3 regions of the Zhongshania arctica genome follow, and region 2 is predicted to be linked to each of the others. Evidence: predicted binding sites of a transcription regulator. Region 2 holds the regulator's gene; each other region holds the start of a gene.
What was found. The regulator LexA, encoded in region 2, represses DNA repair genes until DNA is damaged. The targets are predictions, from matches to a motif close to ACTGTNTNTANANACAGT.
Positions count from the first base shown of each region.

Region 1: dinB (DNA polymerase IV) is a predicted target of LexA. The motif match lies at 883-900, and genes of this name have one in related genera.
Region 3: imuA (translesion DNA synthesis-associated protein ImuA) is a predicted target of LexA. The motif match lies at 1,183-1,200, and genes of this name have one in related genera.

Region 1 covers NZ_JBFRYB010000001.1:2,834,508-2,836,829, forward strand. Annotated here, with positions in the region: gene dinB (DNA polymerase IV) at 1-852, opposite strand, end outside; gene AB4875_RS12920 (hypothetical protein) at 982-1,383, shown strand; gene AB4875_RS12925 (DUF1244 domain-containing protein) at 1,413-1,709, opposite strand; gene AB4875_RS12930 (hypothetical protein) at 1,833-2,322, shown strand, end outside.
Region 2 covers NZ_JBFRYB010000001.1:2,468,626-2,470,947, reverse strand. Annotated here, with positions in the region: gene AB4875_RS11270 (hypothetical protein) at 1-98, shown strand, start outside; gene AB4875_RS11265 (hypothetical protein) at 185-451, shown strand; gene AB4875_RS11260 (hypothetical protein) at 458-874, opposite strand; gene lexA (transcriptional repressor LexA) at 880-1,482, opposite strand; gene AB4875_RS11250 (DUF6763 family protein) at 1,664-1,981, opposite strand; gene AB4875_RS11245 (mechanosensitive ion channel family protein) at 2,238-2,322, shown strand, end outside.
Region 3 covers NZ_JBFRYB010000001.1:1,603,240-1,605,561, reverse strand. Annotated here, with positions in the region: gene AB4875_RS07250 (AraC family transcriptional regulator) at 1-990, shown strand, start outside; gene imuA (translesion DNA synthesis-associated protein ImuA) at 1,232-2,053, shown strand; gene AB4875_RS07240 (Y-family DNA polymerase) at 2,053-2,322, shown strand, end outside.

The sequences.
Region 1 (2,322 bases), 370 kb from region 2:
GCCACTGAATCGCTTATCACCAAGCCGAAGTAACCTTTTCTCAAGCTCATCAAATAAAGCGGATATCTTATTTTTTGCAGCATCGACACCGTCAATATCTTGTGCGAAGGTGGTTTCAACACTGAGCGATTTACGCTCTCGGTGCGCTTTAACCGGACGCTGATCAATCCCGCGCGCGTAGTCATATAACTGATGGCCAAACTTACCGAACAAAGTCAGTAACTCTTCCAGAGATCGGCACCGTAAATCAGCGCAGGAAAAAATCGCGTGCTCCGCCATGCGGGCGGCCATCACCTTACCCACACCGTGTATTTTGCTCACCGGTAGACTCAGCACAAACTCATCAACTTGAGCGGGTGTAATGACGGTCAAGCCATCGGGTTTATCCCAATCACTCGCCACCTTGGCTAAAAACTTATTGGGCGCAACACCCGCTGAAATAGTAATACCCACCTCATCGCGCACCTGCTGACGTATTGCTTGCGCAATACGTGTTGCACTGCCTTGGAAAAGATCACAATTGCTAACATCAAGGTAAGCCTCATCGAGTGACAAGGGCTCAATATGTTCGGTGTAGCGGCTAAAAATCGCCCTTATTTGCAGCGCAACTTCACGATACTTCTCCATACTGGGAGCGAGAACGATCAGATTAGGACAGCGCCGCAATGCACTGGCAGTCGGCATTGCAGAATGAATACCGAAGGCTCGCGCTTCATAATTACACGTTGCAACAACGCCTCGGCGCTCCGCAGCCCCCCCTACCGCAACCGGATGATCTTTTAAGCTTGGGTCGTCTCTCAACTCCACCGAGGCATAAAAGCAATCACAGTCACAGTGAATAATCTTGCGCAAGAACCACCACCCATCAGGCCTACATACACAACTGTATGAATAGCCAGCAAAATAGCAAATACCATCGCGTAAGTCACCCTTGATTGTGCGCTATACTGGCAACATTCTTGGCAAAGTGGATAGTGAAAGATGGCAATTGGCAGTTGGACACCCGAAAACGAAAAGAGCGAACTCTCGATAGATCTGCAGTGGTTGCAACGCTGCGTTGTTATTAGTACGGAAGATCGACTCGAAGAATTACCCGCGCCGTTTACGGATGACGAACAGCAACGCTACAGCGTGTTTATGCGGGTATCCCAATCCCACTGGCAAACGGCGACCGCTGACCTCAGCAATGACGATATTATTGCCTTAATCCGTTTTTTCACTCGTGCAGAAAAACTCATCAACGGCTGGGATGCCGGCAAAGAATCACCGGCAATCTGGCTCAACAAAGTTTTACGTAGCCGTGGCGAAAAGCTAGATCGCGACATGCTGATATGGATCCGCAACAATACCGACAATCGTTTCATTCCCAACGGCGGCTTTTAAGTCGCTAAAAACCGGCGCCAATAAATCAGTTATTCCTCTGGCTTATTTTTAGCGAAGCCCGCTAATTGATCGGCGCTGGCTTCCGCCTGAAACTCGGCCTTCCATTGCGAATAAGGCATACCATAAACACGCTCGCGGGCTGCGTCGTAATCCACACCGACGCCCTCATCACCCGCTGCCGCGACATACCACTTAGACAAACAGTTGCGACAAAATCCCGCGAGATTCATTAGGTCAATATTCTGAACATCTTTACGATCATCTAAGTGCGCTAGTAAACGACGAAATACTGCCGCCTCTATAGCATCAGTTTGTGCTTTATCCATAATTTTGCCCCAATAATTTAAAGTTTCGCTGTGCATTATCGCAAAGTTTGCTATGTTATCACTGTTGCAAGTACTGAAGTTCGTCGATTGATGACCATAAAACGCTTACCGAGGCTCGCTGATATGACAAATAAAAAAATGGATCCGGTTGCATTGATCCGTAAAGAAATTGAATCACTAGAATCCAAAGTTGAACAGCTACGTGATCGCTTGATGGCAGACGCCCATAAAGCGATTGACAAAGCGAAAGCGCAGGCAGAAAAAGCCCGCGAAAAATTAAAAGCAGAACAAGCTAAACTGGGTGAACTGCAGAAAAAAGCCAAAGCAAAAATGGATAGCCGTATTCAAAAGCAGGTGGATAGAGCCCACTCGGCTGTCGATGGTGCAAAAGAGCTTGAGCTAGACGCCAAGGCCGTTATGATTATGGCAAAGAATCAGCTGGCAGAACTCAAGAGCGACTACCAACGCGCCAAAGCACTTGCTAAAGCCGCACAAGACGCCGCCAAGAATTTCGATAGTAAAACCAAGGCGGCACCTAAAAAAGCCGCTGCAAAAAAAGTAGCCCCTAAAAAAGCACCTGCCAAAAAAGCACCCGCTAAGAAAGCAGCCGCCA
Region 2 (2,322 bases):
CAAGCGGTACCGGGCGAGTTAATGTGGATTTTGCGGAATGCCTTACTGAATTGAAGTCTTTGATTGCCCGTCACCGCGCCACCTTAATGGAATATTGATGGGTTGGCGTGAGGCTGGGCGGGTTTGATACAATAGGTGGTCATAGCCACCGCGTTGGCCTTAGCGCCTTATCAAGGATATTTTAGTGTTGTCATATTTAGAACTCGTCGAACTTGCAAACGGAGATATCGTCTTACAGCGATCAGAAGGTGATGAAAATCCGCTGGTAACGATTAAATTCTCAAAAGAAACCCGAGAACACATTGTTGGTTCGGTGCTAGACGTTGCACGGGCTATGGTGCAAGCGGGGATTGAGGCTGCAGCGACCTCGGCTGAAGATGATGGCTTTATAGACGACGAAGATCTCGATGATGAGGACGATCAAGGGCCAGACGCCAAGACCGTCCACTAACAGAGGCTAGGATTGCATAAAAATAACAAGGCATTCGGCTGAGCCCGCTAGGGCTGCAACTTCCAGAGCTTGTCGCTCATCATCTCTAAGTGGTCTTTCCAGTAAAATAGCGACGGTATGACTTTTACCGCGCTCTAATGCTCTTATCGCAATTTCACTCAGATCACGGGTACTGTTAGACACTACTTGCAGGATTTTTTGGCCGTGCTGATGTATATCCGCGTTTAACAGCGGGCGCAATGGCCTATCAGCAACCCAGCACAACCAGCGCTCATCAGAGTTGCCACTTAGCTCGATCATCATGGCGGCAAGCATGGGCCTAGACAAATGCGCGTCGCTGCGCATTGCTATTTCGGTGACCTGTCCTCCGCCCGCTATTGGTAGGGGATTGTAATGTAAGGGCATTTGTTCGAGGCATGACATAATTCTTAACTCCCGCGCCGTAAAATACCAACACTTAGGCCTTCGATTGCAAAGTCTTGCTCTCGGAGGTCCACGTCAATTGGTGGGTAATCAGGATTCTCAGCAAGTAGTGAGATATGGAATTTGCTTTTTTGCTGTTTGAAACGCTTGACCGTGACTTCATTGTCGATTCGTGCAACAACGATTTGACCATTGCGAACAGTATTAGTCCGATGCACAGCGAGAAGGTCGTCATCGAAAATACCTGCGTTGATCATACTGTCCCCTTTAACCCTGAGAAAATAATCAGCGCTTGGGGAAAAGATGGATCCAGGCATGTCGCAGTAATCTTCAATATGGGCTTCGGCGAGAATAGGGCTACCGGCCGCAACTCGACCAATAATAGGTAGACCAAGATTCTCGGGTAGCCTAATACCGCGTGAAGCACCGGCGATAATCTCGATGGACCCCTTGCGCGCCAACGCTTTGAGATGCTCTTCAGCGGCATTGGGTGACTTAAATCCTAGCTGTTTGGCAATCTCGGCTCTGGTCGGCGGATAGCCGGTTTCGCCGATATGGTCTTTGATTAACTGGAGGACTTCACTCTGTCTGGCGGTCAATTTTTCCATAGTGTTGGCATCTGGTTACTTATACAGTAACTGGCATTATATACAGTATTATTTGGATGGCAATAGGCATTGCTAATTTGGAATATGGAAGGCCGAAAACAAAAAAACCTGCCGTAGCAGGTTGGAGAAGAGTGCGAGACCTCGCTTTGATAATTCTTCGTCGGCGCTATGCCGACCGGTATTAATACTCGTCGGTTATGCCATTTACGATATCTGATTCAATTTCTGACAATGGGTTCCATCTCTCGGGGACCATGGTGTCATCTAAGAATCGGTAATCGTCATCGCTTAATTCAAATGCGTTTCGCCAATCTTCGGGTTCTTCCACCATATCTAAATTGAGCAGATCCCAACTATCCATATCGTATTGACTGAGCTCGCCGTCTATTAGCTGGGCTTCTACTGAATCGCTGTCGTCGTCGACGGCGACTACTTCAAATAGTTGGCCGGTCTCAATTTCCTTGTACCAACAACCAACTTGGGGTCTTATTGTCGCCATGATTTTTACCTCGGTTGATCTACGCTTTCCAAACTAACACCTAGCGATTTGCTGTCCAGTAGGTATTTTTCGCAGTTAGTTTCAGCGCGAGCTGGGGTTTTAGCTCAGTCTTCAATACAATTGGCTTTATATTCAGCCGCATAGATGATCTTTTTGATCTTATTTTGTGTTTTTAATATTAGTTTTTATGGTTCATTTGTCTAAGCGCGTCGTGTTTAGAAATGAAATTGTATAGCAGCATACAGAGGAAGCCCCAATGCTGGAGCAGTGGTGGACTAATTTTCAGCCGGAGGAATATCCCTGGCTGGGTGACGTGTTCGTATTGGTACTTATTTTACTAA
Region 3 (2,322 bases), 870 kb from region 2:
CCAGAGATGGTAGATAAATTAGGGGGTAATTCACGCGCTCTACTGCAGCAATTCCAGATATCACCGCGACAATTAGAAAATGAAGACGCAACGCTACCCAGCGCCACCTTTATAAAACTACTTGAAGCTTGTGCCGACGAACTAGGCGTTCCTGATTTCGGCCTTCGCCTAGGATACGAGATAGGCCCAGGAACCTTGGGGCCCGTCGCCCTGATCGCAAAACACTGCGAAAATGGCCAGGAAGCCGTAAGTGCTATTATCAAATATCTGCACGTTTTTTTGCCCGCGATAAAACTAGGAATTCAGCCACTTAACAATAATGCCGACAGTCTGATTTACGAGCTCCAAGAAACTAGAGCAGGTCGATCTCGGCAATTTTTGGAATGGGGTATTGGGGTTGGTGCCCGCCACTTACAAATACTGACGGGAAGTCAATCTCGCCCACACTCAATTCACTTCAGCCACAGCCCCCTGCTACCAATAAATCACTATCGCCGCTTTTTTGGCTGTCCTGTTTATTTTGGGCAAGAATTTAATAGTTTAGATATGCGGCTAGACGATTTACGTAAAAAACTTGCAATGAATGATCCGAAGACAAAAGAAGTACTGGCCGATTACATCGAACAGATGACTCCCCGAGGCGACTCCACGCTAGAGGAGCAGGTCCGCGCTTCTATTCGCTCTTTACTCCCCACCGGAAGTTGCAAGCTTAAAATCATCGCGGATAAATACGCCGTTAGTCTTCGTACCATGCAACGTAAACTTGAAGAGGAAGAAATTAAGTTTAATGATTTACTTGATGATGTGAGAAAAGAGCTATTTATTATCTATTTAGAAGAAAATCATATGCAGCTATCGCAGATTGCTGCGTTACTCGGATACAAAGAACAAAGCTCACTAAGCCATGCATGCCGACGTTGGTTTGGAAAATCTCCAAGCTCCTTGTTTGCAGAAATAAGACAAAACCCGAATATTTGGAAAGACCAATAATGGTTAAATAAGCTGATGAGAATCATTAAGAAAATATACAAGCCACAACAAATAGATATATCTAGCTGTTTAGCATAAATCAGCGACGTCGTAATATTTTATAGCCGAGCTCAGCCCCCGCTATTCAAAGCCCACAAGCTCAAACTCCATGAGAATGCAAATCTCAACATTGACATTTGCCTCACTTAATATACTGTATATACATACAGCAATCTCCTGCTGACGTATTTTTAGCGGCAATATGAAAACTCACTCCCTTGACCAATTACTCGATGAGCGCAAGCTCTGGCGAGGCCAGCAACTCCGCCCTAGGGTGGCGGTCGGTGATCGCCTCTGCACTGGGTTTAGAGCCTTAGATGCGGCCCTACACATTGGTGGCTGGCCGCGCAGTGGCTCTACCGAGTTGCTGGGTGATTATGGCATTGGCGAGTTGTGGCTGCTTATGCCCGCCTTGCGTGAGCGCCTTGAAGATCGAGCCATGGCGTGGCTAAACCCGCCGTTTTTACCTTATACCCCAGCCTTGGCTGAACAGGGACTAGCTGTAAATAAGCAGTTACTGGTGAGACCCAAAACCTTGAGCGACCAGCTGTGGGCGGCCGAAGAGCTACTCCGCAGTGGCGCCTATGCCGCTGTATTGAGCTGGTTTAGCGGCGCGGATCTCAATGATCGACAGCTGCGACGTCTGCATATTGCCGCGCTGGAAGGGCAATGCTGGCATATCCATTTTCGCCCCTCCGTCTTTGCACAACAAATATCTCCCGCACCGCTACGGCTACAGTTAGCTGCCGCAAACCAAGCCCTGCAGATTAATGTGATAAAGCAGCAGGGGGGCCATGCCGGACAGCAGCTGCAATTAGCTCGGCCGCCCGCGCTGTTTTTACAGCAGAGCGCCGCCGCCAGCTGGCCGGTATATAACACTACACCGGCTCTGCCACCTCAACGCCAAGCCCTGCGTAAAATTAGTCTCTTAAGCAAAACCGGCAAGGCCGCTATATTCGCCGCCCCACAGCAAGACGATGTCACAAAGCTCTCCACCACTGCCAGCAAAGAGCAGTCGCACTAATGCTGTGGTTGTGCCTGAGGCTACCAGAGCTGCCATTAGACGCCATCAGCGAAAGCCGCTCAGCGGGTATGTTGGCACTAACAAATAACAATACCATCGAGATGGTGAATGGCGCGGCGCAACAAGCGGGGGTCGCGGCGGGCATGTCAGTCACTACCGCCATCAGTTTATGCAGCGCCCTAGAGCTTCGCCCCCGCGACCTGAAGCGCGAGCAACAGCATTTAGACAATATTGCACTCTGGGCATATCGCTTTAGCGGAGACGTCTGT